4 regions of the Sulfuricella sp. genome follow, and region 1 is predicted to be linked to each of the others. Evidence: predicted binding sites of a transcription regulator. Region 1 holds the regulator's gene; each other region holds the start of a gene.
What was found. Region 1 encodes sigma-54, which starts transcription at its own class of promoters, with help from an activator protein. Its sites were predicted from a motif close to TGGCACNNTTCCTGCT; they were not measured.
Positions count from the first base shown of each region.

Region 2: VMV64_RS12360 (ammonium transporter) is a predicted target of sigma-54. The motif match lies at 3,923-3,938, and genes of this name have one in related genera.
Region 3: glnA (glutamate--ammonia ligase) is a predicted target of sigma-54. The motif match lies at 3,712-3,727, and genes of this name have one in related genera.
Region 4: pepA (flocculation-associated PEP-CTERM protein PepA) is a predicted target of sigma-54. The motif match lies at 5,017-5,032, and genes of this name have one in related genera.

Region 1 covers NZ_DATKTK010000032.1:6,950-14,305, forward strand. The annotation lists gene VMV64_RS06610 (PTS sugar transporter subunit IIA) at 1-314, opposite strand, end outside; gene hpf (ribosome hibernation-promoting factor, HPF/YfiA family) at 371-697, opposite strand; gene VMV64_RS06620 (RNA polymerase factor sigma-54) at 890-2,329, opposite strand; gene lptB (LPS export ABC transporter ATP-binding protein) at 2,380-3,102, opposite strand; gene lptA (lipopolysaccharide transport periplasmic protein LptA) at 3,161-3,763, opposite strand; gene lptC (LPS export ABC transporter periplasmic protein LptC) at 3,744-4,265, opposite strand; gene kdsC (3-deoxy-manno-octulosonate-8-phosphatase KdsC) at 4,351-4,872, opposite strand; gene VMV64_RS06645 (KpsF/GutQ family sugar-phosphate isomerase) at 5,077-6,066, opposite strand; gene VMV64_RS06650 (monovalent cation:proton antiporter-2 (CPA2) family protein) at 6,116-7,356, shown strand, end outside.
Region 2 covers NZ_DATKTK010000055.1:155,628-162,983, forward strand. The annotation lists gene VMV64_RS12345 (DEAD/DEAH box helicase) at 1-833, opposite strand, end outside; partial or broken gene VMV64_RS12350 (PHP domain-containing protein) at 910-1,132, opposite strand; gene yegQ (tRNA 5-hydroxyuridine modification protein YegQ) at 1,153-2,499, shown strand; gene VMV64_RS17425 (DUF3391 domain-containing protein) at 2,576-2,692, shown strand; gene VMV64_RS12360 (ammonium transporter) at 2,695-3,891, opposite strand; gene VMV64_RS12365 (DUF2279 domain-containing protein) at 4,087-5,118, shown strand; gene VMV64_RS12370 (hypothetical protein) at 5,122-5,439, opposite strand; gene VMV64_RS12375 (CoB--CoM heterodisulfide reductase iron-sulfur subunit B family protein) at 5,521-6,420, opposite strand; gene VMV64_RS12380 (4Fe-4S dicluster domain-containing protein) at 6,431-7,030, opposite strand; gene VMV64_RS12385 (FAD-dependent oxidoreductase) at 7,041-7,356, opposite strand, start outside.
Region 3 covers NZ_DATKTK010000047.1:18,776-26,131, forward strand. The annotation lists gene ntrC (nitrogen regulation protein NR(I)) at 1-428, opposite strand, end outside; gene glnL (nitrogen regulation protein NR(II)) at 507-1,571, opposite strand; gene VMV64_RS10060 (DUF4124 domain-containing protein) at 1,636-2,088, opposite strand; gene glnA (glutamate--ammonia ligase) at 2,224-3,633, opposite strand; gene VMV64_RS10070 (cation diffusion facilitator family transporter) at 3,827-4,921, opposite strand; gene aroE (shikimate dehydrogenase) at 5,099-5,917, shown strand; gene mtgA (monofunctional biosynthetic peptidoglycan transglycosylase) at 5,911-6,609, shown strand; gene mgtE (magnesium transporter) at 6,966-7,356, shown strand, end outside.
Region 4 covers NZ_DATKTK010000069.1:156,311-163,666, forward strand. The annotation lists gene VMV64_RS16525 (ABC transporter ATP-binding protein) at 1-76, opposite strand, end outside; partial or broken gene VMV64_RS16530 (FHA domain-containing protein) at 116-388, opposite strand; gene VMV64_RS16535 (outer membrane lipoprotein-sorting protein) at 541-1,353, shown strand; gene VMV64_RS16540 (ABC transporter permease) at 1,363-2,574, opposite strand; gene VMV64_RS16545 (ABC transporter permease) at 2,591-3,814, opposite strand; gene VMV64_RS16550 (hypothetical protein) at 4,063-4,377, shown strand; gene VMV64_RS16555 (DUF4332 domain-containing protein) at 4,536-4,865, shown strand; gene pepA (flocculation-associated PEP-CTERM protein PepA) at 5,108-5,956, shown strand; gene VMV64_RS16565 (class I SAM-dependent methyltransferase) at 6,265-6,975, shown strand; gene VMV64_RS16570 (2-oxo acid dehydrogenase subunit E2) at 7,035-7,356, opposite strand, start outside.

The sequences.
Region 1 (7,356 bases):
ACCAGCAGGATGAACAACATGCCGACCGGCTGGCCATCGGGCGCATCGAAGGAAATCGGTGTTTTCAGCCTGAAGAAGGCGCCAGTGGCTTCGCGCAGGCCCTTGATGCGGCCATGCGGGATGGCGATCCCATAGCCGAGTCCGGTGGAGCCGAGTTTTTCACGCGTAGCGAGGCTGCCGATCACCTTCTTGCGCGGTAGCTGCAGATTGTTTTCGAACAGCCAGCCGGCTTCCTCGAATAGCTGTGCCTTGCTGCCTACATCGAGGCCGCAGAGGACGTTGCCTGGGGGCAGTATTCTGGCGAGGAGACTCATATCCGGCTTTGGGGCAGGGCGCGGCGGTACTTTTTCGGTTGCCGCCGCGCGATGGCTTACTCGGCGACTTGCTGGTGTTTGCCGCCGCTGCCGCGGGTCGGGCCGCCGTTCATTTCCTTGTGCTTGACGATCTGGCGGTCGAGCTTGTCCACCAGGCTGTCGATGGCGGCGTACATGTCGGCATCCTCGGATTTAACGAAAATATCCTTGCCGCTGACGTGAACGTTTACTTCGGCTTTCTGGGCCAGTTTTTCGACGGAGAGAATGACGTTGACGTCAATGACTTGGTCGAAGTGGCGGGTAACCCTGCCGAGCTTGTCGGTGACGTAATCGCGGATGGCGGGGGTCACTTCAACGTGGTGGCCGGTAACATTGAGGTTCATTTGAGGCTCCTTCGGGTTGATATTGGATGTTAAAGGGATAGAAGAGTCTATAAACGGACAACCAGAACATTCTGGCTGCACTGGCGGGCGCGCTGCTGCGTTGCCGTCCGCTTGCATGGAATGGCCATGCGGCGCGTCCAGCGTCTTGCATCGCATCCCGCCAGCACATCCATAATTGTCCAGGTTATCCATTTACAGACTCTTTCGGAAACTGACCGCGGGAATTTGCATGGACTCGCGGTACTTTGCTACGGTGCGCCGGGCAACGACGATGCCCTGTTTTGCCAGAATATCTGCAAGCTGGCTGTCGGAAAGAGGTTTTTGCGGGGTTTCTGCCGCCACCAGCTGTTTTATCAGCGCACGGATGGCCGTGGAGGAGCAGGCGCCACCGGTTTCCGTGGCGCAGGAACTGCCGAAAAAATATTTGAGTTCGAAAACGCCGCGCGGGGTGAACATGTACTTCTGTGTGGTGACGCGCGAGATGGTGGATTCATGCAGCTCGACGGCTTCAGCGATCTCTCTCAGCACCAGGGGGCGCATGGCCACTGCACCGTGTTCGAAGAAATTCCGCTGGCGCTCGACGATGGCCTGGGAAACACGCAGGATGGTCTCGAAGCGCTGCTGGATGTTCTTGATCATCCATTTCGCTTCCTGCATCTGACTCGACAGGTGCTGCCCGCTGCTATCGCGGTTGCGCCGCAGAATATCGGCGTACATGCGATTGATGCGCAGCTTGGGCATGACCTCCGGGTTCAGGGTGGCGACCCATTGCCCCTTGACCTTCTTTACCTCGACGTCGTGCTGGATGTAGCGCGTGTCCAGGTTGGCGAAGGTGGCGCCGGGGCGCGGATTGAGGCTGGTGATCAGGCTCTGGGTGGCACGCAGTCCGTCGTCGTCGAGGCGCAGCAATTTCTTCAGTTTGGTGAAATCGCGCGCAGCCAGCAGGTTAATGTGGTGCTTCGCGAGGGAAAGCGCTTGCTCTCTGTATGGAGTTTCAGGCGGAAGGGTTTCGAGCTGCAAGGCCAGGCACTCCCCCAAATCCCGTGCGCCGACACCAGGCGGGTCGAGGTTTTGCAGGTGGCATAGCGCAGTATGCAGCTCGATCGGTTCGATTTCCAGTTCGGGCGGCAACAGCGCGGCGAGTTCATCGAGGTTCTGGGTGAGATAGCCGTCTTCGTCGAGGGCATCGATCAGCAAGGCGACAATTCGCTTGTCGTGTTCGGACAGCGAAGTGAGGCCTAACTGCCAGTTGAGGTGGTCGCGCAGATCCACCGCTTCGGCACGTTGCGAAGAGTAGTCGCTATCCTCTTCGTCGTCGTGCGCAGTCCAGGGGCTATCCTGATCCCAATCGCTTTCGGTAAGGGGGGCGGGTTCAGCGGGTGTCGCGTCGGTAGCGCTGCTGGAGGTGGGCTGAGTAGAGAACTCGTCCGGCTTGCCGCCGGCATCGGCTACTTCCTCGCTTTCCGTATCGCCTGTGCTTTCCACCCGTTCGAGGAAGGGATTTTCCTGGGTGAAGGCGTCCAGTTCCTGGTCAAGTTCCAGCGTCGACAGCTGGAGCAGCCGGATGGACTGCTGCAGCTGAGGCGTCAGGGTCAGGTGTTGCGAAAGTTTGAGTTGTAGGCTGTGCTTCATGTATTTGTTCCCGGGAGAATGTAGGCACGGTTCCTGGAGCGGGTTCGCCGCTACATCCGGAAGTGTTCTCCCAGGTAAACTTTTCTTACATTTTCATTATAAACGATTTCATCCGGATTTCCGCTGGCCAGCACCTCGCCGTCATTGATAATGTAGGCGCGATCGCAAATTCCCAGGGTTTCCCGTACGTTGTGATCGGTGATCAGCACGCCGATATTCTGTGAAGTAAGGAAGCGGATGATTTTCTGGATATCGATCACGGCGATAGGGTCAACCCCGGCAAAGGGCTCGTCCAGCAGGATGAAGCGCGGCTGGGTGGCGAGTGCACGGGCGATTTCCACCCGGCGGCGCTCGCCGCCGGAGAGGGAAAGCGCCGGGTTGTTGCGCAGGTGGTTGATATGCAGCTCGTGCAGCAGATCGTCCAGGCGCTGTTCGACCTGCCCCGGTTCAAGCGTTTGCAGCTCCAGGATCGCCCGGATGTTTTCGGACACCGTCAGCTTGCGGAAGATCGATGCTTCCTGAGGCAGGTAACTCAAGCCCAGCCGGGAGCGGCGGTGGATCGGCAGGCGGCTCAGTTCTTCGCCGTCCAGGCGGATGCTGCCGCCATCCAGCGGCACCAGTCCCACCATCATGTAGAAGCTGGTGGTCTTGCCCGCGCCATTCGGCCCGAGCAACCCGACCACTTCGCCGCTGGACACATCCAGCGAAACGTTTTTCACTACCTGGCGCGATTTGTAGCGCTTTTTCAGGCCCTGGACGATCAGTTCACTCATATAAATGCAGTCCGTAGGAGCGAGTTTGGCCGCGATAGATTCGCGGGTAAGCCCGCTCCTACTCTTCTCGTGGATTGGCGATACTTTCGGCGGGTTTCAGCTTGCTGGGAGACGGGGCGGGGGCGTCGGTTTTCTTTTTCGGCTGTATCACCGTGCGAACCCGACCGCGCGGGTTGCTGGCCGTGGCGGTTTCCTTGCCTCCGATCACCTGGAAGAATTCGGTCTTGCCATCATAGGAAATATAGTTTCCATGTGCTTCATCCAGACCGCGCTTCATGCGCGCCTGATTGAAAAGCTGTACCAAATCCTTCCTCTGATCGTATTCGATGCGCAGGGCATAGCCTTCAATGTATTCGTCGTAGCCTTCGCGCTTCTGCCTGAAACTGGCCAGGTTGCCGTAAGCCGTCCCGAGCTGGAAACCTTCGGCATCCTCAGTGACCACCAGCTTATCGGCGAGGATTCGCAGCGTGCCCTGGGTGAGGATGACATTGCCTTCGTAAATGCTGATTTTCTTGGCATCATCCACAGTGGCGGTATCCGACTCCAGGTTAATGGGCTTGTCCCGATCCGCTTTCTCAGCATGAGCCCAGGGCGTGGCTACCAGCAATAATGCTGTCCACAGGCAGAGAAGGAGCGAAAGTTTAACGGTTGGGTTTTTCATAACGGCCTTTGACGCGTGAAAACAGTTTCATCACGTGGGTTTTGTTGTTCAATTCTAAACCAACGGCGTCGACATTAATACGTGCATCCCGAATGTTAACAGCCTTGTCGGTCAGCGCCAGATCCTTGTCCGGAATGACATGCAGGTAGCTGGTCGTGAGCGTCAAGGTGCTTTTGCCGTCGAAGGCATCGCGTGTGACCACGACGTTGCCTGTGAAGTAGGCATGTTCCCCCTCCTTCGACAGTAGCCCCTTGGTCGACTGGATGTGTGTCGGGGCCATCCCGCTTTCGAAGCGGGTGAAATGCGGCCTGTCGAGATGGGTGCTGTCGTCATCCGGGTAATGCAGCATCTTGGTGGCGGTCAGGGTATGCCGCGGCAGTCCGTCCATGCCCATGCGGGTGGCGGTGAAGTTTTCCACGGTATAGTCGGGGTCGTGCCGGCCGCTGCCGTCGTTTTTCGGCTGCGTCGGCTGCACCGTGCGGTCGAGCCAGAACGTCAGCATCGCCAGCAGTACCAGCAGACCAGCTGGGAACCAGAGTGTAAAGCGGTCGCGCATCAGGCCTGTCACGGGGAGATAGCCAGCAAAGTTATTTCAGATAAGGCGCCATTTGCGCCTCGAAAGTTCCCTGCGCCTGCATGATCAGCTCGCACATTTCGCGCACGGCGCCGCGCCCGCCCGCCAGTTCGGTGACGTAGTGGGCATGCTGCTTGACCAGAGCCGGGGCGGCGGGAACGCACACGCCCAGCCCACAGCGGCGCATCACCGGCAGGTCCACCACGTCATCGCCCATATAGGCGCATTCTGTAGGGTCAATGCCGGTTTTCTCCAGCACTTCGAGAAAGGCGGCCAGCTTGTCCTCCGAGCCCTGGTAAAGATGGGTCACGCCCAGGTTGATGGCGCGCAGCGCAACCAACTGCGAGGTTCGGCCGGTGATGATTGCCAGCTCGACACCGGAGCGGTTCAGCATTTTCATGCCGTGGCCGTCGAGAGAATTGAACGCCTTGAATTCCTGGCCGTCGTCGGCCAGGTAGAGGCTGCCGTCGGTCATCACGCCATCCACGTCGAAGATGGCCAGTTTGATTTTTTTTGCGCGTTCGAAAGCGTCCATTGTCTTGTTGAATTCTTAAAGATTAACCACGAATGACACGAATGTTCACTAATGAACACGAATAAAAAAACAATATCGTTAGGATTGGCACGGACAAGCCTTTATTAACCCAGTTACCGAGCACTGTATAAATGATGGCTTTGGGTTTTCATTCGTGAACATTCGTGGGCTATTCGTGTAAATTCGTGGATAAAGTTTTTGAACTTAAACCACCCCTGCCCGCAGCAGGTCGTGCATGTTCAGCGCGCCGACCAGCCGGCCATCCGCGTCCACCACCAGCAGCCCGTTGATCTTGTGCTGATCCATCATCTGCACGGCCTCGGCCGCCAGCTTTTCCGGGCCGATCGTGCGCGGGTTAAGGGTCATCACCTCGGCCACCTTGGCGGCGCGGATGTCGAGCGTTTTGTCGAGGGCGCGGCGCAGGTCGCCGTCGGTGAACAGTCCGAGCAGGCGGTCTGCGTCGTCCGCCACCGCGGTCATGCCCAGGCCCTTGCGCGACATTTCCAGCAGCGCCTCGGTGAGCAGCGCCGTTTCCGGTACCTTGGGCAGCGCTTCGCCGCTGTGCATCAGGTCGCCGACATGCACCAGCAGGCGCCGGCCGAGCGCCCCGCCGGGATGGGATCGGGCGAAATCCTCCGCGCCGAAGCCGCGCGCATCGAGCAGCGCGATCGCCAGCGCATCGCCCAGCGCCAGCGCCGCGGTGGTGCTGGCAGTCGGAGCCAGTCCCAGCGGGCAGGCTTCCTGCGCCACGCTGGCATCGAGGTGCGCGTCCGCCTCGCGCGCCATGGATGAAGCCGGATTGCCGGTCATGGCGATGAGCTTCGCCCCCCTGCGCTTGACGATCGGCAAGATGGTGAGCAGCTCCGGACTTTCGCCGGAATTGGACAGGGCGATCAGCACGTCATCCGCGGTGATCATGCCGAGATCGCCGTGGCTGGCCTCGCCGGGATGGACGAAGAACGCCGGGGTGCCGGTGCTGGCCATGGTCGAGGCGATCTTGCGCGCGATGTGGCCGGACTTGCCCATGCCGCTTACCACAACCCTTCCCCGGCAGTGTAGAATCAGTTGCAGGGCGCAGGTGAATTTGTCGTCCAGCCGGCCTATTAGCGCTTCGACGGCCTTGGCTTCGATAGAGAGTACCTGGCGCGCCAGGTCGAGAGCGTTGCGGTCGGATATCGGTTCGGTTGCGTTCATCCGAGCATTATACTAAACCCCACAGTCTATTGCCTCACCTGATTTTCATATGCATAACACCCTGCAACTTGTCCTGATCCTGCTTGCCGCCGCCGTGCTGGTGGTGGCGCTGTTCCGCTCGCTGCGCCTGCCTCCCTTGCTCGCCTACCTGCTGGTGGGCATCGTCATCGGCCCGCATGCCTTGGGATGGGTGCCGGAAAGCGGCGAAACGACTTACCTGGCTGAATTCGGCGTGGTATTCCTGATGTTCAGCATCGGTCTGGAATTCAGCCTGCCACAGCTGAAAGCCATGCAAGGTCTGGTGTTTGGTCTCGGCGGCGCTCAGGTTCTATTAACCCTGGCGCTGGTATTGGTGATATGCCTGGCTCTGGGGTTGAGCTGGCAAGCCGGGGTGGCGCTGGGCGGCATCCTGGCGATGTCCTCCACGGCCATCGTCAGCAAGCTGTTGGCTGAACGGGTCGAGCTGCATTCCAGGCACGGCCGCGAAATTGTCGGGGTGCTGCTGTTCCAGGACTTGGCGGTGGTGCCCCTGCTGGTGCTGATTCCAGCCCTGGCCGCCGGCGACAACAACCTGGGCTGGACGATGGCGGAAGCAGTCATCAAGGCGGTGCTGCTGTTGGCGGTGCTGCTGGTTTTTGGTCAGCGCATCCTACGCCCATGGCTGCATCTTGTCGCCGGACACAAGACTTCCGAGCTGTTCATGCTCAACGTGCTGCTGGTGACGCTGGGCCTCGCCTATCTGACCGAGATGGCCGGCCTGTCGCTGGCGCTGGGGGCATTTCTTGCCGGAATCCTGATTTCCGAGACCGAATACCGCTACCAGGTGGAAGCCGACATCAAACCTTTTCGCGATGTGCTGCTCGGCTTGTTCTTCGTCACCATCGGCATGTTGCTCGACCTGCATGCTGTTGCTGACAACTTTGCCTGGGTGATGGGGCTGCTTTTCCTGCTGGTGGTGGGCAAGGCCCTGATGATCGGCCTCTTGAGCCGTTTCTCCGGCAGCGAGCTGTCGGTTTCCATCCGCTCCGGGCTGGCGCTGGCCCAAGGAGGAGAATTCGGTTTCGTATTGCTAGCACTGGCCGGGGGGGTGCATCTCCTGGATGAGCGAATTTTGCAGATCAGCCTCTCGGCGATGCTGCTTTCGATGCTGGCGGCGCCATTCATCATCCACTACAGCGAAGCCATCGTGCAGAAAGTGTGCGGCGGTGAATGGGTGAACCGTGCCCGCGAGCTGCATGAAGTCGCAGTGCGCAGTGCGTCCAGCGACCAGCATGTCATCGTCTGCGGTTA
Region 2 (7,356 bases), on a different contig from region 1:
GCGCCGCTAAGAAAATTCCTGACTTCTTCCGCGTCCGAGGTAACGGGGAAGGCGAGGTCGGCAACGCTGTGGATGGCTTCGTCGCTGCCCTTGGTGCCGACGGTTTGATCTGAGCAGACGCACAGCACTTCAAACGGGGTGGCGGCAGCGAATGTCCATTCGCGCAGCAGTTGGGACAGCAGGCCTAATGAGGGAACCAGCACCAGGGTGCGTTGTGCGGCAAGCCGCTCTTTGATCCAGAGCGTGACGTAAGTTTTGCCCGTGCCGCAGGCCATGATGAGCTGGCCACGGTCGGCGGTTTGCAGCCCTTGTACAACGGCGGTTCTGGCTTCGTTCTGATGGTCGCGTGGTTCGGGGCGAGCTTTGCGTTTGGCTTGCGGGAGTACGGCGAGATTGGCGGGGTAATCCAGCGCGGCACGTTCAAAATCGGAGAGCAAAAAACGGATGACGGGTTTTTCTTGTGCATCGCAGACTTGCTTGGCATTGCCGCCGATGCGGTCGGTGGTGGCGATCAGCAGGCGGTGGTGTATGCCTTTGCGGTTGGATTCGCTGAGGAATTTGTCCACATCGTGTTTGGTGATGTCGTAGTCAGGCGAGTAGCACTTGGTTTGCACCGCCCAGTGTTCGCCGTTCTTGTGCCGGAACACGAGGTCAATCCCGCAATCCATGCCCCAACGTTCCGGGTATTCTTCCCATAGCCAAACTTGGTCAACTTGGGTAGCCCATTCAGGATCGGCTTTCAGAAACCATTTGACGAAGTGCTCGAACTGCTTGCCCCGCTTGGCTGGGTCAGCGTCGAGGCTGTTGTAGAAATCAGAAAATTGACCGGCCAAAATTTCAGCACCATGCCGTAAAGAGGATTGGGTTTGTTGGGTTACGGCGCAAAGAACCGCGCCTAACCCAACCTACATGACTGATCCACACGTCGCAGCCGACGATCCGGCTTGATGCCCTTGCCGCGGGCGGCCTGGTAGAACTTCACCATGCCGAACAGGTTGCTCAGATCGGTCAGCGCCAGCGCCGGCATCCGGTCGGCGACGGCGAGGCCGACGGCATCGTCGATGCGCACGATGCCGTCGACAATCGAATACTCGCTGTGCAGGCGGAGGTGGATAAAGGAAGGATCAACCATGATGGTATAATTTTACCATGATGACGAAGACCCCCGAACTTTTACTCCCCGCCGGCAGCCTGGAAAAAATGCGTTATGCCTTCGCCTATGGCGCGGATGCCGTGTATGCCGGCCAGCCCCGCTACTCCCTGCGCGCCCGCAACAACGAATTCGGCCTGGAGGAACTGGGAACGGGAATCGCCGAGGCGCATGCGCTGGGCAAGAAATTTTTCGTCGCCAGCAACCTGACGCCGCACAACGCCAAGCTCAAGACCTATATGGCGGATATGGCGCCGGTGATCGAAATGAAACCGGACGCCCTGATCATGGCCGACCCCGGCCTGATCATGATGGTGCGCGAGGCGTGGCCGGACATTCCGGTGCACTTGTCTGTGCAGGCCAACACCGTCAATTACGCCGCGGTGAAATTCTGGCAGGCGCTGGGCTTGACGCGGGTGATCCTGTCGCGCGAAATCTCCCTGGACGAAATCGCCGAGATCCGCCAGCAATGCCCCGACATGGAGCTCGAAGTATTCGTTCACGGCGCCCTGTGCATCGCCTATTCCGGCCGCTGCCTGCTATCCGGCTACTTCAATCACCGCGACGCCAACCAGGGCACCTGCACCAACTCCTGCCGCTGGGACTACAAGGTGCAGGAAGCAAATGAAGATGCGGCGGGCGTGATCCGTGAAACCGAATTCGATTTCAACAAGGCCATGGGCGAATCCGGCCTTACCGCCTGCGGTGACCAGCAGCGCCACCCACTCGCCGACCGGGTATGGATGATCGAGGAAGGCCAGCGCCCCGGCGAGTTGATGCCGGTACTGGAGGACGAGCACGGCACCTACATCATGAACTCCAAGGACCTGCGCGCGGTGGAGCATGTCGCCCGGCTGGCGGAAATCGGCGTGGACTCCCTGAAGATCGAAGGACGGACAAAATCGGCCTACTACGTGGTGCGCACCGCCCAGATTTACCGCCAGGCGATCGACGATGCCGCTGCGGGCCGCGCCTTCAACCCGGCGCATTTGAGCGCGCTGGAAAACCTCGCCAACCGCGGCTACACCGATGGCTTCTACCAGCGTCACCATACCGTGGAATATCAGAACTACCTCACCGGCCAGTCGGAAAGCGCGCGGCAGATGTATGTCGGCGACATCGTCGCCTATGACCCGGCCCGGAAAATGGCCGAAGTGGTGGTGAAAAACCGCTTCGCCGTGGGCGACCGGCTGGAACTCATCCACCCCGCCGGAAATCGCGAGATGGTGCTGGAACAAATCTTCAACCAGAAAGGCGCTTCCATCACGGAAGCACCGGGTAACGGCTGGGTGGTGCACATCCCGCTCAGTGACAATGTCGACAGGGCGATGCTGGCGAGGTTTTTGTAAGTTTAGGGTTTCACCTAGTTCAAACCCGACTGCCCACCGCTATTATTCCCACCTTGATCCTAATGGATTAATCGGGATGATCAAAAATATCAGCGTCCAGCGGTTGAATCCCGGCATCTTCATCCACAAAATGAACTGCGGTTGGATGGACCACCATTTTCTGACCGTAACCTCAAAATCAAGAGCGATGTAACGCTATACTTCGCCCTCAGGCGTGGCGTAGATCTTGTGTATGCTGATATCCGCACCGTTGAACTCCTCTTCCGGGTCCAGCCGTATTCCCACCAGCTTTTTCAATAATCCGTAAACCACTAAGCCGCCAACCAGGGCGATAGTTATACCCATCAGGGTGCCGATCAGTTGCGCGGCAAAACTCACATTGCCGATGCCGCCCAGCGCCTTGAGGCCGAATATCCCGGCTGCGATTCCGCCCCATGCGCCGCACAGGCCATGCAGCGGCCAGACACCGAGCACATCGTCAATTTTCCATTTGTTCTGGGTCAGGGTAAACGCCCACACGAACAGCGCACCCGCCACCCCACCGGTAATCAGCGCACCCAATGGGTGCATCAGGTCGGACCCGGCGCACACCGCCACCAAGCCGGCGAGCGGTCCGTTATGCACGAAGCCGGGGTCATTCCTGCCCACCACCAGTGCGGCCAGAATGCCGCCGACCATCGCCATCAGCGAATTCACCGCCACCAGGCCACTCACGGCATCTATGGTCTGCGCCGACATGACATTGAAGCCGAACCAGCCCACCGTCAATATCCACGCGCCCAATGCCAAAAACGGAATGCTTGAGGGGGGATGCGCGGCCACCATCCCATCCTTGGTATAGCGGCCGCGCCGTGCGCCGAGCAGCAGCACTGCCGGCAACGCAATCCAGCCGCCCATGGCATGCACCACCACGGAGCCGGCAAAGTCATGGAATTCCGCCCCGAAAGTCCCTTTCAGCCAGTCCTGCACGCCGAAGTGGTGATTCCAGGCGATGCCCTCGAAGAAGGGATAAACGAAGCCCACCAGAAGGAAAGTTGCCGCCAGTTGCGGATTGAATCTGGCACGCTCGGCGATGCCGCCGGAAACGATTGCCGGAATCGCCGCGGCAAAAGTCAGCAGGAAGAAGAATTTGACCAGATCGTAGCCGCTCTTCTGCGCCAGCACCTCGGCACCGGAAAAGAAATTCACCCCATAAGCGATGCTATAACCGATAAAGAAGTAAGCAATAGTCGATATGGCGAAATCCACCATGATTTTCACCAGTGCGTTGACCTGATTTTTCTTGCGCACCGTACCCAGTTCCAGAAAGGCGAAACCCGCGTGCATCGCCAATACCATGATCGCGCCCAGGAGTATGAACAATACGTCGCTACCGGCCTTGAGATTTTCCATCGTTGCTCCAGAGAAAGGTTTCATCCGATTTAGCAATAATTGGGCCAGAACTAAACGCACTGTTTTGAAAAGGAACTTCCCAAAACAGTGCATTCATGACGCACCAATTAAGTGCTATCGATCATTATCCGCCCTTAATTGGTGCCAGATGGCCGGAAGGTTGTAGAACATAGCATTGACTGCTAATTTAAAAGCATGACAATCAAATCACTTCCCCTTGGCGGCAGAATTCCGCCCCATGGCCTTGCCTCATCGGCGGCGCTGTTCGTTGTTGCCGCCCTGTTATGCCAGTCAGGCGCCCATGCGGGGACGGAATCTGACGAAAGCGGCAGCACATCTTCCGTGGTTTTCACCCAGGCCAAACGAAATGCGATTGCAACACTGGATATTCCGCCCGGTCAGGGGGAAAGCGGGGGAACGGCCGCGATCCCCGAAGAAGACAAGCACTTCCGAACGCAGGCACTAATTTGGGGCGGAGCCGGAACCGTTTTAGCCTACGGCGCCACCGTCTGGTGGAAGGATGGTTTTTCCGGCCACTTCCGCACCGCCAGCGAAGGCTGGTTCGGACAGGACACCTATGCCGGGGGCGCTGACAAATTGGGCCATGCCTACTCCACCTATGCGGGAACCCGCCTGCTTGCCCGCGCCTTCGAATGGGCTGGAAACGACCGGGATGACGCGGTTGTCCTGTCGGCAGCAACCGTATTCGGCACACTGCTGGCGGTGGAAACCCTCGACGGATTCTCGGAACGATACAAGTTCAGCAAGGAAGATTTGATCATGAACGCCGTCGGCACCGGGCTGGGCCTATTGTTCGAGAAAAACAAACGTCTCGATGACCTGCTCGATTTCCGCCTGCATTACTGGCCTTCCGGCGATGCGAAACGACTCAACCAGGTCGGCCCGATCGGCGACCATTCAGGCCAGACCTATCTGCTGGTCGCCAAGGCAACCGGCGTACCGCAGCTGAAGAACCATGACGTGCTGCGCTACTTCGAGCTGGCGGCAGGCTACGGTTCGCGCGGCTACGAACCCAACGATGGAGCGCCCGCGCCTGACCGCAGCCGGCACTTCTACTTCGGAATTTCGCTGAATATTTCGGAGATCCTGAGAAACACGGTGTTCCGCGGCTCCACGGAAAAAACCCGCAGCCAGCGGGTCACCGATACCGTCCTGGAGTATGTTCAGGTTCCCGGTACCGCCGTACTGGCTGATCACCGGCTTTAACCGTTACTTGGAATCGATGTCCAGTCCGAAGCGGTGGGTATGATTGATGACGTTGAGTAGCAGCTTGAACGGCACGCTCGGGCCGAACCTCTTGACGATCGCCATGAATGGCAGATCGGGGCCATTCGGGTCGAACTGGTAACGGCCGGAAATCATGTCGTCGAACATCTGGCGCAATTCCTTGTCCATCGCATCCACCCAGGGCAGGATCATGGTCTTGCGCTCTTCGTCGTCCTCGACGATGGCGCGCAATTCGTCCACTTCGTAAACCGCCTGGTGAACCAGGTCGATGTATTCGTCTAAAGTTTTCGGGTTTTTCATAACCACTCCTTGTGCTGCGAAAACAATTGGGGGCGACCCGCAGGCCGCCCCCCAAGTTGCTGCCGTAAAGGTTGTTATTCTCTACTTCTTGGCAATTTCCTCAAGCTTGGTCGCACGGACCAGTTGGCCGTCCAGCGCTGCTTCCTGAGCAGTGCCGCCGTAGGCGATGGTGATCAGCTGAGAATAATACATTACCGGGATGTTGAACTTGGTACCGAAGCGCTTGTTCACTTCACCCTGGTAAATCTCGACGTTGGCCTGGCACAGCGGGCAAGGCGTGACGATCATCTCGGCACCATGATCGTAGGCAGACTCGATAATGTCCTTGATCTGTTTCTGGCTTTTTTCCGGCTCGGAGAAGGCCAGTGCACCACCGCAGCAGGTCACCTTCTGGTCGTAGGAGGTTACAGCTTCTCCACCCATCGCCTCGACCAGGTTGTCGAGATACATGGGATTTTCGAATGATTCACCGGCCAGACCGAACGGGCGGTTGGTCTGGCAGCCGACGTAACCGGCAAACTTGATGCCTTGCAGCGGGTTCTTTACACCCTTCTTCAGTTCATCGAAACCGAAATCCTCGACCAGCACCTCCGCCATGTGGCGTGCCGCCTGATTGCCTTTATAGGTCAGACCAGCCTCATTCAGCGCCGTATTGGCTTCGGCCAGCGTCTGCGAACTGTGCGCAAGGCGCTCCTTGGATTCACGGGTGGAAAGCCAGCACGCCGCACAGGTCGCGACCAGGTCCATGCCAGGATTATGCTTTTCGGACAGCGCCATGTTGCGGGCAGACAGTGTGATGCGCGGCAGTTCGCCACCTTCGGCATAGCCGATGGACGCGCCGCAGCAGTTCCAGTCCGGGATTTCCTTCAGTTCGATATCAAGGTATTTGCACATCGAATTGGTCGATTTCAGGTAGTTGTCCGAGGACGCCTTGGTCTGTGACGAGCAACCGGGGTAAAACGAGTAAGTCTTTTTAGCCATCATTGACTCCTTAGGCGAAATTCTTGCGGCGGTCTTCGATTTCCCGCGCTTTCTTCAGCATGGCATGGAAGCCTGCCTTGTCCTTGACGCCGTGCCCGCCGAACAGTTCCATCGGGTTCAGGCGTTTCGCCTTCACCATGCCCAGACCGACACTCTGCATCGCCATGGCGTTCTTGACGCCCTGAGCGAAACCGTCCTTGAAATAAATGCCGAGAGAGAGCTTCAACTCGTTGACGCGACCGGTCTGCGCCAGGTTGTTCCAGAACATGGTGGCGAATTGCTGCGTCGGCTGATTCTTCGGCGCAAGTCCCAGGCGGTGGGCGTAATTAGCCAGGCCGTGCATGATGTGGGTGATCGGCAGCTTGCGCGGGCAGCGCACGACGCAGTTGTAGCAGGAAGTGCACATCCACATCGAATCTGATTTCAGGACTTCCTCGCGCTTGCCGGCGCGGATCATCATGAACAGCTTCTGCGGAGAATGCTCCCAATGCGGTCCAAACGGGCAGGAGCCGGCACACACGCCGCACTGCATGCACATCTTGACCCATTGGCCTTCCTCGACCATTTCCTCGACTTCCTTGAGGAAATTATTGTGATATTTTTCGCCCATTTGTCGTCTCCTAGAATCCCTTAAGCGGGCTCATGCCGATTTCCTGAATCTTCGCCGCGTAGTCGTTGATCAGTTGCGGCACGCGCTCGATGTCGGTAATCGCGACCTCGAATGTGGCAACCCGATCTTCTTCCAGCCCCATTTGCTTGAGCGTGTCGCCGATCTTGCTCATGCGGTAGCTGGCGAGTTCAGAACCCTTGACGAAGTGGCACTGGTAGTCGTCGCCGTGCTTGCAACCCATCATCATCACGCCGTCATAGCCGCTACTAAGCGCGTCGTTGATCCAGATGGTGTTGACCGAACCCAGGCAACGAACCGGGATGACA
Region 3 (7,356 bases), on a different contig from region 1:
ATCGCCGGCGCCTGGCCGAGGATTTCGGTAACGGATTCCGCGGTTTCCGGCTTGGCCGCCTGGCGAACACTCTCGTCCATGGCGCGACGAATCAGCGTCACGGCGTGGTCGACATCGAATGGTTTGGGCAGGTAGTCGAAGGCGCCGCCCTGGAAAGCCGAAACTGCACTGTCCAGATCGGAGTAGGCAGTCATGATGATCACCGGCACATCCGGCAGGCGTTCCTTGATCTGTTGCAGCAGGTCCAGTCCGGATGTGCCGGGCATGCGGATGTCGCTCACCACCACTTGCGGCGTATCGGTTTCAAGCGCGGACAGGGCATCCTGGGCGGTGGGGAAGGAGCGGAACTCGATTTGTTCCCGCGCTAGCGCCTTTTCGAACACCCAGCGGATGGAGTGGTCATCGTCGATGATCCAGACGGCTTTCATAATTGTCAGTCCTAAGTGATTAGTCCTGAGTCCTGAGTTTTCAAAGCATTCCGCGAAGCGGGGCAAACCACTTTGTACTCAGGACTTAGCACTTGGTTGTAACTCCGTAAGCGGCAACAGCAGAGTAAAGCAGGTATGCCCAGGCCGGCTATCGCATTCGATCGTGCCCTGGTGCTGGTTGATCAGAGTTTGCGCCAGGGTCAGCCCCATGCCACTGCCACCCTCCCGTCCAGAAACCAGGGGATAGAAGATTTTTTCGCGGATTGCATCGGGAATGCCGGGGCCGTTGTCGATGATTTGCACCTGGATAGCCTGGCGGTAACGTTTTTTCGCCAGCGTGACCTGGCGTGCGATGCGGGTGCGCAGGATAATTTCTCCTTTGCCCTGCATGGATTGCACCGCGTTGCGTACGATATTGAGCACCGCCTGGATCAGTTGTTCCGGGTCCGCCACGAGATCCGGCAGGCTGGTGTCGTAGTCGCGCCGGATGGTGATGCCTTTGGGTGTTTCCGCCAGGGTAAGGCTGCGCACCCGCTCCAGCACCTCGTGGATGTTGGTGGCGCGCAGGTGCGGCAGATGGCTGGGGGTGAGCAACCGGTCCATCAGCTTCTGCAGGCGGTCGGCTTCCTGGATGATCACCTGGGTGTATTCGCGCAGGCCGGTACGGGGCAGTTCGTGCTCCAGGAGCTGCGCCGCGCCGCGCAGGCCGCCCAGCGGGTTCTTGATTTCGTGGGCGAGATTGCGCAGCAGTTCCCGGTTGGCCTGCTGCTGCACCTGCATGCGCTCTTCGCGGGCGATTTTCAGCTGCTTGTCGATCTGGTGGAATTCCAGGATCAGGCTGATGGCGCCAATTTCCACCGGCGTGACCGTGCAGCTGACGGACAGGCTGTGGTTGCCGGGTGTGGTCAGGAGAATTTCATGCTCGGTGAAGCAGGCCTGGGTGAGCAGCGCCGACTCGACGGCCTTGGGCAGCGTTTCGGCATCGCCAAAAACCTGCTGCAGAGGCATTCCGGCAACATGCTTGCGGCTGAGCTTGAACAGGTTTTCCGCGGACGGATTGAGATAAGCGACCCGCAGACCCTGATCGAGCAGGATCACGGCGGTGGTCAGGTGTTCCAGTCCGGCAAAGAGTTTGGTTGTCACGGGTGCATCATCCCTGGGTGGTTGGCTACGAGTGTAGCAAGAGTCGCGCCAGGGATGGCAGGGGTTACCTTACGCCGGCCAGTTCCTTGTTCAGCGCCTCGACATTCTTTTCGTGCAGAGCGACATTGTCCTTCAGGCCCTGCACCCGATCCAGGTATTTCTGGTAGTTGCGCTCGTCGCCCAGGCGTGTGGCTTCGCCTTCGGCCAGTGCTTTCCTGGCCTCATCCAGCAAGTTCCGCTCCGTAGCCAACTCCTGCTCCAGAATGCTGCGGCGCGTTCCATCGCGCTGTTTCTGGGTGTCGCCGTCAATGCGGGGGAAGCCCGGCGGCGTTGCGGTCGGAGCGCGGGGCTTGGGGGCGGCCATCAAGGAAGGCGGATCGAGATTGAGCTTCTTGGCGCCCTTCTTGGGGAAGTTGGTGTAGGTCTTTCGGCCGTTTTCATCCACCGTCATGTAGATATCGGCGTGGGCGGCCTGCCCCAGGAATAGCGAAATAAAAATCAGCAGCGTGGTTTTCATGAGGCGATTCAATAATTGCGATGGTTCAGATTAAGGGATTAGCCAAATTTTATCAACGTCTCGGCGACGAAGGGGCTGACAGGCAAATAAAAAAAGGGCGGGTTACCCCGCCCTTTTAAAGTGCGATGCCCGAAATTACAGGCTGTAATACATGGCGAACTCGACCGGATGGGTGGTCATGCGGAAGCGGGTGACTTCTTCCATTTTCAGTTCGATGAAGGCGTCGATCCAGTCATTGGAGAACACGCCACCACGGGTCAGGAACTCGCGATCCTTGTCCAGGTATTCCAGCGCCTGATCCAGGGACGAGCACACGGTCGGGATCAGTTTCTCTTCTTCCGGCGGCAGGTCGTAAAGGTTCTTGTCCATGGCCTCGCCCGGGTGGATCTTGTTCTGGATGCCGTCAAGACCGGCCATCAGCAGAGCGGAGAAGCACAGGTACGGGTTGGCGGAAGGATCCGGGAAACGGGTCTCGATGCGGCGGCCCTTGGGATTGGCTACGTGCGGAATGCGGATCGAGGCGGAGCGGTTCTTGGCGGAGTAGGCCAGCATCACCGGAGCTTCGAAGCCTGGAACCAGACGCTTGTAGGAGTTGGTGCCGGGGTTGGTGATCGCATTCAGGGCGCGGGCATGCTTGATGATGCCGCCGATGTAGAACAGAGCCGTTTCGGACAGGCCGCCGTAGCCGTTGCCGGCGAACAGGTTCTGGCCGTCTTTCCAGATCGACTGGTGCACGTGCATGCCGGAGCCGTTGTCGCCGACGATGGGCTTGGGCATGAAGGTCGCGGTCTTGCCGTAGGCATGGGCCACGTTGAACACCACGTATTTCAGGATCTGGGTCCAGTCGGCACGTTTCACCAGGGTGCTGAACCGGGTGCCGATTTCGCACTGGCCGGCGGTCGCCACTTCATGGTGATGCACTTCGACCGGCACGCCCATTTCTTCCAGCGCCAAACACATGGCGGAACGGATGTCCTGGAAGGAATCGACAGGAGGAACCGGGAAGTAACCGCCCTTGACGCCAGGACGGTGGCCGACGTTGCCGCCTTCGAATTTCTCGCTGGAGGACCAGGCGGCTTCTTCGGACTCGATCTTCACCGAGGCGCCGGACATGTCGGCGTGCCAGGTGACGGAGTCAAAAATGAAGAACTCGGGTTCCGGACCGAAGTAAGCGGTGTCGCCAATGCCGGTGGATTTCAGGTAGGCTTCAGCGCGTTTGGCGATGGAGCGTGGGCAGCGGTCATAGCCCTTGCCGTCGGAAGGCTCCACCACGTCGCAGGACATGATCAGGGTGGATTCGTCGAAGAACGGGTCCATGTTGGCGGTATCCGGATCGGCCATCAGCTGCATGTCGGAAGCCTGAATGCCTTTCCAGCCGGCGATGGAGGAACCGTCGAAGGCGTGACCGCTTTCGAACCAGTCTTCGTCCACCACGTGGGCGGGAATGGAAACGTGCTGTTCCTTGCCGCGGGTATCGGTAAAGCGCAGGTCAACGAATTTAACGTCGTTGTCCTTGATCATTTTCAAAACGTCGGCGACCGCCATGTTTTAATCTCCTAACTATCTAAAAGTTTGCAAAAAAATGACTTCGAATTCTGGGTTTTTGCTACTGGGAGGCAAGTTAGCATGAAACATGCCAGGCAAAAACATAAAAAAAGCATTGTGCCATAACTGCTTATAAATCGGCACCCCTTATTTGACGCACCGGAATTGTGCAAAAAGGGTACGCCATGCACCATTATGGTGCATGGCGTTGATGCAGATGAATGGCGGCAAAAAATGGGTCGTCCTGGAGCAGGTCGGCGATTGCTGCTTTGAGTGCGGCGACCTGTTCGCGGCTGACCTCGCTGGCGAGGAAAATTTCGGCTTCCGCTTTTCCATCCAGATAATGCAATACCACTTTTTCATGCCTGGGCAGCGCCTGCCCCAGCAGTTGTTCCAGATGGGCAATCAAGGTTTCACGACTGGGCAGGTGCTGGTTGAGCTTGGCCGACGAATCATCCTCCGGGTCGATGTGCACCATGACATCGAGCGCATGGTGCTGTTTGAGTACGCGCGCGCGCGCGCTTTCGGCAATATAGTGCCCTTCCGAGACGCTGATGCGCGGGTTTACCAGCACATGTGCGTCCACCAGTGCGCGGTCGCCCATGCGGCGGGTGCGCAATTCGTGCACGCCATGAACGCCAGAGGTGGCGAGCAGGGTTGCACGTATCGCTGCCACTTCGCTCTTGTCCAGGCTGGTGTCGATCAATTCGGAAATCGCCTGGGATGCCTGCTTCCAGCCCATGCGCATGATCATGACCGCAACCAGCACCGCAGCCAGGATGTCCATCGAAGTGAAACCGAGCAGGTTGCCGCCGATGCCCGCCACCACCACTAGCGACGAGGCGGCGTCGGAACGGGCGTGCCAGGCATTGGCTTCGAGCATCTGCGAGCGCAGTTTGCGCGCGACATGCAGCATGTAGCGGAACAGTGCTTCCTTGCCGGCCAGGGTCAGGATGGCGATCCACAGCGTGGCGACGTGGACTTTTTGCAGCGCGGCGGGGTCTTGCAGGCGCATCGCCGCGCCCCAGAACAGGGCGCCACCGACGCCGAGCAAAATCAGCCCGAGTGCCAGGGTGGTGGCGGTTTCGATGCGGGCATGGCCGTAGGGATGCTCCTCATCCGCGTCGCGCGCGCCATGGCGATTGGCGAACAGCACCAGGAAATCGCACAACAGGTCGGACAGGGAATGCAAGCCGTCGGCGACCAGGGCCTGGGATTTTCCGAACAGGCCGATTACGATCTGCAGCACGGTCAGTACCACGTTCACCGCGACGCTGATCCAGGTCACTTTTTGTGCGGCTTGAAAGCGCCCGATCCGATCAGGGTGAATTTCAGCGTGCGGTTTGGCAGGGTGGTGGGGCATCGGGGATATTCAGATTAAGAAGCAATGAGTTCGGGACATTATGATACGCAAATCAGCGGGCTTTTGCCTTATAATTCGACGTCTTTAAAATGTAGAACATTCATGACCGATCGTTACGCCGTTATCGGCAACCCCATCGCCCACAGCAAGTCCCCGCTGATTCACGCCGAGTTTGCACGCCAGACGGACCAGGATATGACCTACGCCGCGATGCTTGCGCCGCTGGAAGACTTTGCCGGCACGGTGAAGAAGTTTCAGTCAGAAGGCGGCAAGGGGCTGAATGTGACGGTTCCATTCAAGCAGGAAGCCTGGAAATTGGCAACCCTCCTGACCGATCGCGCGCGTCTGGCGGAAGCGGTCAATACCCTGAAGTTCGAGCCGGACGGCACGATGCTCGGTGACAACACCGATGGTGCCGGACTGACGCGGGATATTCGGGAAAATCGGGGCATTTCCTTCGCGGGCAAGCGCGTGCTGCTGATGGGCGCTGGCGGCGCGGCCCGCGGCGTGCTGCTTCCCTTGCTGCTGCAGAAGCCGGAGCGGCTGACCATTGCCAACCGCACACCGGAAAAGGCCGTCGAACTCGAGCGGCATTTCGCCGCCTATGGCCGGGTCGAGGGTGGCGATTATGCGCGGCTGGCGGGGAGCCTGTTCGATATCGTGATCAATGCCACTTCCAGCAGCCTGAGCGATGCGCTGCCTCCCTTGCCGCAGGGCGTGTTCGCGCCGGGGGCGCTGGCCTACGACATGATGTACGGCAAGGGGCTTACCCCCTTCCTGCAGTTCGCCCAGGCTAACGGCGCGGCACATCTGGCCGACGGTCTCGGCATGCTGGTCGAGCAGGCGGCGGAATCCTTTTTCCTGTGGCGCGGCGTGCGGCCACAAACACAGTCCGTCATCACGCTTTTGAAATCATGCTGAAAACCCTGTGGCGCTGGCTGTGGCGCGGCATCGCCCTGTTCGTCGCCGTGGTGCTGATCTACCAGCTGTGGATTTTCGCCCACATCTGGTGGTGGGTGGATCACAACCCCTCCGCCAGCGCCTTCATGGAGCAGCGGCTGGAAGTTCTGCAAGACAAAAATCCCAGCGCCGAGCTGCGCCACCGGTGGGTGCCGTACAACCGCATCTCCAACAACCTCAAGCGCGCCCTGATCGCCGCCGAAGACTCGAAATTTCTCGACCACGAAGGCTTCGACTGGGAGGGCATCCAGAAAGCCTACGAAAAGAACCTGAAAAAGGGCAAGATCGTCGCCGGCGGCTCCACCATCAGCCAGCAGCTGGCCAAGAACCTGTTTCTATCTTCCCGGAAGGTATTCTGGCGCAAGGGCGAGGAGGCAGTAATCACCGTGATGCTGGAACAGATGATGAGCAAGCGCCGCATTCTCGAGATCTACCTCAATGTTATCGAATGGGGCAACGGCGTGTTCGGCGCCGAAGCGGCGGCGCGCCATTACTACAAGACCAGCGCTTCCAGCCTGTCCGCGGAGCAGGCGGCCAGACTCGCTTCGATGGTGCCCAACCCGCGCTATTACGACAGCCACCGCAATGCACGCGGCCTGGAAAGAAAAACCGGCATTATCCTGGCGCGGATGAACCAGGTGCAGGCGCCCTAGCTCGATGTGTCAAAATTGACAGAAGTAGCCGGTGGCGATTAAAATTCACGCGTTTTCATACTTAAAGGTCCATTACCTTGGACAGTCATAGTTGTAGCAGTTTCGCACCAAACTTTTTGTTCTAGCGGTTACCCCTTCAGCGCTCCTTCGGCCTTGACGGTTTTTCCGCTGGAAAACAGTGGAAAAAACGGGCTAAAGCGTGATCCTGCCGGCCTAGGTCGGTCGTTATCGACCCCCTTTTTTCTTGCCCCATATATAGCTGTCAGCAATCAGCGGTCGGCTTTTGGCTTGCGTGCGCAACTCGCGCGGTTTTGCCGAAGGCTGAAAGCTGACTGAATACCAAAGGGACAGGCGGCATGTCGGAAATTGAAAAAACCAAGATCCAGGAAAGTCTGCAGGAGATACTGCAGCAGGTCATCGAGCTGCTGAGCAGGCATCAGCTGGTGGAAGGGCTCGTCCATAAACAGGACATGCCGCGTCAGGATTTGGTCGAGACGCTGGTGCACAAGCAGCATCTGGCCGAATTGCAGAAAAAGCTCGACGAGCTTCACTCCGCCGATATTGCTTACATCCTCGAAGCCTTGCCGCTGGAACAGCGCCTGCTTGTCTGGGACCTGGTCAAGGTCGAGCGCGACGGCGACATCCTGCTGGAAGTTTCCGATGCGGTACGGGAATCCCTGATCGCCAGTATGGACAGCGAGGAACTCCTCGCCGCCGCCGAACAGCTCGACACCGACGAAATCGCCG
Region 4 (7,356 bases), on a different contig from region 1:
AAATGTTGCGCAATGCCGTAACGATTTGCTTTCCAAGCGCATATTCTTTGCCGACTGCTCGAACCTCGACAATCACCGCCGCAGGTTCAGCAGCGTTTCCTTCATCGGCAACAAACTCCAGTTGAAAGTTGTGAATGGCGAGCTTGTCGCCGCTTTGCAATTGGGCACGCTGGATTTTCTCTCCGTTCAGGAAGACACCTCTTCTGCTCCCCAAATCTTCCACGTAATAGAGGCCGTCGACCAAAGTAATGCGCGCATGTTTGCGGCTGACCCCCGGGTCTGACAGTTGTATCTCGCATTCCGAGGCGCGGCCAATCTTGAGATCAGCCGTGTAGAGTCGAATATTCCGCAGGATCTGCTGATCCTGCCTTATCAGGAGGCTAGCCACGACCCCACCTTCCAGTTGTCCAGGAACAAAACTGGCGAGGACAAAACACAGATTTTTGCTTGTTGCCCGGCATGCACATGACCTCGCTTAACTCTATCATATAATATTGGATAATCTTGACTTATTCGGTTTGGGTTGACAGGACACCACTTATGGCTATACCTCCATCTTATCCACGCGACGTTCACGTTAAGCGCTATCGGCTGATGCCTTTCTGGACAATATTCGCCGTCGCGCTGCTGTTGTCGATTTTCAGGCCGACGCTGGCTGCCGACAACACAGGCGGAGACCCTCTTGCGCGTGAAATACTGACGCGCGCAGATCGTATCCGCTTCCCTGCCGAGGGCTTCCAGGTCGACGTGACCATCACGACAACCGAACCCGATGTCGCTGAAGACGTACGCGCTTACCGGATACTCTCCAAAGGCAACAACCAGACCCTGGTGCAGACAACGGCGCCAGTGGTTGACCGCGGTCAGATTCTGCTGATGCGGGATCGCGACCTGTGGGCTTTCCTGCCTAACCTGTCACAGCCGATTCGCTTGCCGCTCTCGCAGAAACTGACCGGTCAGGTTGCGAACGGGGACCTGGCTCGCGCCAATTTCGCGGGTGATTACGAACCCAGGCTTCTGCGCACAGAGAAAATCGACGGCGTGTCCTATCACGTTTTGCAACTGGATGCAGTCGATAGCGGAGTCACTTATCACCAGGTGCTCTATTGGGTGAACGCAAAAAACAGTCGGCCTTATAAAGCCGAGTTCTATGCGCTCTCAGGCCGCCTCCTGAAAACCGGCCACTACCAGGAGTTTCGTGCACTGGGCGGGGAAACGCGACCGACCCGATTGGTGATAGAAGATGCCTTGCGTCACGGTCGACGTTCGGTACTCGAATACCGCGACATGGTCATGCGCGACCTGCCTGACAAGGTATTCACCAAGGATTACCTGAAGAAGCTCAGTCACTGAAGCGGCATTTCAAATATTATGGCGCAGTGCGTCCACTACCGGCAGGCGTGAGGCGCGGCGAGCCGGAAGCACGGCAGCCGCAACCGCCGCCAGTGCCCCAGTCAGGGCCGCCACCACGAGCACCCACGGCACCAGTCGAATCGTAGCGGTGTAGCCGACGTTCGAGCCGGGCGGCGGCGGCATGGGAATGCCGATGCCCGATATCAAGCCCGCAAGCGCGCCCCCCACGACCACGCCGAGCAGGCTGCCGAGCAAGCCCAGCAGCGCATTTTCGAGCAGCACGAGTTTGAAGATTTGGCGCCGGCGCAACCCCATGGCGAGCAAGGTTCCGAACTCGCCGGTGCGTTCGTAGACCACCATGTTGATGGTGCTGGCCACGCTCAAAACCAGCATGACAAGAATGATGGACTGCAACGCCCCGAACTGGCGCCGGTACAGCGCCTCGGTCTTTTGATAAAAATCGGCCAACTCATACCAGGGCTTCACGACATAGCCGAGCGGCTCCAGCCTGGCTCTGATGGCTGCTGTCACCGCATCTGTTGCGGCGGTGTCGTCCAGCAACACGACAGCGCTATGTACCGACTTGGTAAACAGCAGTTCCTGGGCGGCTGACAATGGAATGCGTACGGCTCGATCGTCGTAATCCCTGGAGAAAGTACGGAACACGCCGACGACTTCATACTCAAGGGTGTTCAGCGCACCTTCCGGCGTATTCACCATCAAGGTCACGAAGCTGCCGGGGCGCAGATGCAGGGCGGCGGCGACACCTTCCCCGATCACCGCGCCGAATGCGTCCGCCTCCCGCAACAGGCGGCCGGCAACGATGGTGGTGGCGGTTCCCAGTCGCGCCTCCTTGCCCGGTTCAACGCCTTCGCCGATGATGGGCAAATCGGCGCGGCCGTTGTTGGCCAGCCCGGAAAAATTCACGCGGGTCATTACAGCCTGCACATGCGGAATGGGCTGTACTGCGTCCACCACGACCTTTGGCTGCGCGATCATATAACGCGACGGCTCGCGCCGACCATACTCGATATAGCCGCGCCGCATAATCTGCACATGCCCGATGCGCGAGTGGATTGTCGCCTCGCGCAACTGCACAAACACATCCTCGACAAAGCCGCCGCTGATAATGATGGCGGCCACCCCGGTGATAATTGCCGCCAGCGTCAGCGCAGTGCGCAGACGATTGCGGAAGATGTTGCGGAAGGCGAGCTTGAACATGTGGCTTTCGCGGACCTCAAATATTGTGACGCAATGCGTTGATGATTTGCAGGCGCGAAGCTTTCCATGCTGGATACAACCCCGCCAGCGCAGTAGTGATGAATGCAATCAGAAATGCATTCATCAAAACGTGCAAGGTAATCCGGATTTCCCCGGTGTAGCCCTCTTCCATGCCGGGGGGCGGCGGCATGGGGATACCCATCGCGGAAATCAATTCGGCCAGCCCATAACCGGCGACTAACCCCAGGGATGCACCGGCCAGTCCGAGCAGCAGCCCCTCGATGGCGAACAGGTAAAGGATTTTTTTGCGCTTGAAGCCGATGGCCAGCAGCGTTCCGATCTCGCCGGTACGCTCAAGCACATTCATCACCAGCATGTTGGAAATGCTGAGCACGATAATGCAGCCAATGATCAGCCGCAGCACGTTCATCTGCTGCGAGAACAGCGCCACCGTCTTGTTGTAGAAATCTGCCTGCTGGTACCAGGGCACGAACTCCAGCTTGTTAGCCGGTGCGGGGAAGCGGGCGCGGAACTGCTCCAGAAAGTGATCCGTTTGCTCGGTGTCATTGAGCAGCACCAGCCAGGCGTGGGCACCGTTAACGCGCAGCAGTGACTGCGCCAGGCCGATGGGCAGACGCAAGGCGGCATCATCGTAGGCCTGGTTGGCGCTGACGAATATACCGGCCACTTTCGCCTCGACGGCGTTGATCCCGCCGCCTGCAGCATTGGCCAGCAGCGCCACGGTGGCGCCCGGTCTCACGTCGAGATTGCGCGCCAGGCCGTGCCCAAGGATCACCTCTTTCGCGGTCGCGCCGGAGAGATTCCGTCCTTCCACGATACGCAGAGCCTTGCTCAACTCCGCCTCCTTTTGCGGGTCGACGCCATCCGCCACAAATGACACCGTTGTCTCGCCATGGCTGATAAGCCCGGTCACCGCCAGCCGCGGTGCCGCCAGCTTGACTCCTGGCGTAGCCTCGACCGCCTTTCGTTCCGGCGAGTTTTCCGGCAATACATAAGCGTAAGGATTGGCTGCGCCCGCGCTGAGGTATCCCGGTCGCATGACCTGAATGTGGCCTAATTGGGACTGGATGGTGCCTTCGCGCATGGCCCAGAAAATCCACTGGATGAAGCCGTCGGCGAGCACCAGGGAGGTGACACCGACTGCCACCGTAAGCAGGGCTGTCAGCGCCCGCCGCCGATTGCGTGCGAGGTTGCGCGCGGCGATCAGCAGGTTAGCCATGGCACTCCAATGCTTCAGAATTTACAACTGGATAATCCATCAATTGCCGGAATAGCGTCATTGCAAGAGCTCGCTGCTCTCATGATGACATTTGAATTATAGTTGCAATATCACACATCTGGGAGAACTCCCATTAATTTCATTGCATGAACCATAATACAATAACATTTTTATGTTATGCGATTGCTTTCCTGGTGTGAGTGTAATGCAAATTCAAAAACAGGCCGGTCGTTCTTCTTGTTGCTGAAGTGGTCACCCTTGCGCGGATTGCGACGCTAGCGAAGGGGCTCGATCCGTCTTCGGATGAAATGGTTGTCGCCTCAAATCCTCGCTACACCGATTTGGAAGCATCGCTTGGCTGTGCGTTCCATCCCATTCGATCCATTCCTGCCGCCGAATTCGCGCAAGCCCTCGCCCGGGATAAGCCACTGCATAGTATCGAGACGCTCACCCGCTACGTTGAAGACGATTGGGAACTGCTCAACAGCGTCAAACCCAACTGGCTGTCGGAGGCTTCAGACTACGCTGTCCGTGAGCGCTTCTCGCAGCGCAGGGGCATGTAGACGCTCCTGCGTACGATCCCGCAGCACACACTCAAATCCCTTGTCGAAAAATTTTACGCCGTTCCATGACTGGCGCTTACACGCTAACCACAAGATCGGAGGTGTTGAGGGCATTGGCCCCTTTACAGGAGAAAAACTCCACACAGCAGGTGTAAAAGATGGACGCGCTACTGGCCAACTGCCGTACGCCCAAGGAAAGAAAGGCGCTCGCTTGGAAAGCCGGCCTCACCGAATCCCAGGTACTCAAATTCGCAAATATGGCTGATCTCTACCGTATTAGCGGTGTTGGCTCCGAGTTCGCCGAGTTGCTTGAGGTGACTGGTATCTATACGGTTCAAGAATTGGCGCAACGTAATGCCGCAAATCTCGCGCAAGCGATGATCGACGTGAATGAGAAGAAAAAATTCACTCGTCGGGTTCCTTCTGAAGCTGAGGTATCTAAATGGATTCAGCAAGCAAAATCACTTCCTCTGATGCTTGAATATTGATTTGCGTGACCCTTCCGGTTGCCGAAGTAAAAATTCCTGTCGGGAATTTTTACAGCCTTCTTTGTGTATCAATGGAAAAACCCGATTTCAGAGCGGCTGTTTTTTTACAAGTATCAGATAAATATAGACTTAACATTCATTCATCGGGGTTTGGCATGATGCTTGCTCTGTTCCTTATCAGATACTAAGAGATTTCAAAAATCCGTTTTTCTTTTAATGGGACGTTTGAGAAGGAGTACGACATGAAAACATTAAAGAGGATGACCAGCGCTACAGTAGCTGGCTTGCTAATGATCGGCGGGGCCTGCGCAGTTCAGGCATCAACCCTGGATACGACCACGGCCGGGCCGCCGAATGACGGTACCCTGCAAAACTTCAGCGGCATCGACTGGAACGCCAACGGCGCAGGCTGGATTCAAGACTATGGTCTGACGACCGGCGTCAATACCACGGGGGATACGGATCAATTTACCTTTACTTACCAGGCGTTTGCGGGGACCATCGGCACCACCAGTCCGACCCCCAATCTTTATGTCGCCTCGCCCGGCACGGCGACGGGAACCTATGAACTCACCACCTACGCCGTATTGACCGAGACGGCCACCTGCACGAATGCCGACTGCTCCAGCATCTCGATCGTTCTGAACAACGGGAGCTGGCAGATCCTGTTCGATACCACTCCCGATGCGAATCAGGCACTCGGAACCGGCTTCACGGACGGCGTGCAGATTCTGGCAGGGGATTTCGTCAGCGGGCTGTCCTCCTTTATCTCCGTGGGAAGCCTCGGTACTGGCGGGGGCTTCCTGACCGGGACTGTCACGTCGACCAACAGCGCTTACGTGAAACCTGACCTGCTCGGCACCACGGTTCAGGCCTCGCTGCAGTTCCCGGGGCAAAGCTCGCCGACCTACACCCGGCCGGCAGCGTTCAACGGGACGGCCACCGGTGCCGATACGGGGACAAGCTTCGTCCTGCAGACCGACACTTCCCAGAACTTCACCACCGTGCCGGAACCTGCGATGCTGTCGTTGCTCGGAATCGGGTTGATGGGGATGGGCTGGGTGGGACGTCGCCAAAAACGTTCCTCCTGATTTTCAAAAAAACTGAAATTGTTTGACGAAAGCCTCCCGGAATAGCGGGAGGCTTTTTTACTCTTTCTTGAGAGATTCACTGTCGAGAATGGCGTTGCCTGGCATGTAAGCGCAGCGTCGCTTTGGCTAGTGTGGGGGTTTGAATGGCGGATTGCATTGTATGCAACGTCTGCGATGGGCGTGGCCGGATAGAGGATGCGCGGGAGTCACGCAATGTGGCGTGCAACGTGCGTGCATATCGGCACGAGACTTTTCTGGTCTGGCGTTGTCCCGTGTGCGCTTCGCTGCACTGCAAACAGGCGGTGGATTTGGATTACTACTATCGCAATTATCCGGTGAAAGCGCACCGTTTGGACTTTTGGGCTCGGGCGGCATATGCAAATTATTTGCATCGGTTGAGCCGGCCCGGAATCAATCCCAGTCAAAGCGTGCTTGATTATGGGTGCGGACCAGGCCTGTTCGTTCAATTTCTCAGGCAGCGTGGGTTCCGGGATGTGTCCGGTTATGATGCCCATGTGCCGGAGTTTTCGAGCCCCGCCCCCTTGCAGCGCGCTTACGACTGCATTATTGCCCAGGATGTCATTGAGCACGTCGAAAATCCTCGCGAATGGTTGGGATGGCTTGTTGGACGGATGAAGCCGGGGGGGCTGATGTGTATAGGCACCCCGAACGCATCCGCGATTGACCTGAGCAAGCCTGAAATTTTCGCGCTTTCTCTTCATCAGCCCTACCACAGACATCTTTTATCCAAGCAAACTTTACTCGCAATGGCTGAGAAGGTTGGGTTGAGCCCGATTGCTCATTATGACCGCTTTTATTACGACACATTGTATCCAACCGTGAACTACCGGTTTCTGCGTGAGTATGTGAGACGCGCCGGAAACGACCTGGACGCTGCATTTGAGGACCCGAAAATAGGATTGGTGCTGTCTTCGCCGATGTTGTGGTTTTACGCGGTCTTCGGATATTTTTTCCCGCCACGGTCCGAGATGATGATCGTTTTTCGAGGCCGAGTTTAAGTTGTTCGCCGGGAGACACTGGCAATATGGGATAGCGGGCTTTGTGTCGACTTGGTGATTCAGACAGAAGCCGGTGCGCCCATATCCCTTTCGGCATTTTCCAGATGGTCGCAGACAGTATGGAAAAAGCGGGCCGCCGGGGCGCCTACCATTATGCGCCGGTCGAAACTCATGGTCAGCATCATGGTTCTGCGCACCACGACTTCTCCGTCGATCGCGAGCGGGCGCTGTTTGACCAGGCCGAACGAAAAACCGATCGGCCATGGCCATGCTCCCACCATGATGTCTACGCCGTACTTGGCTGGCGAGGAAATCATCACGGCGCCGCCGCGGTGCTCGATCCATAAGGAAGGCGACCAGCGGGGCATGGAAAGCAACCGC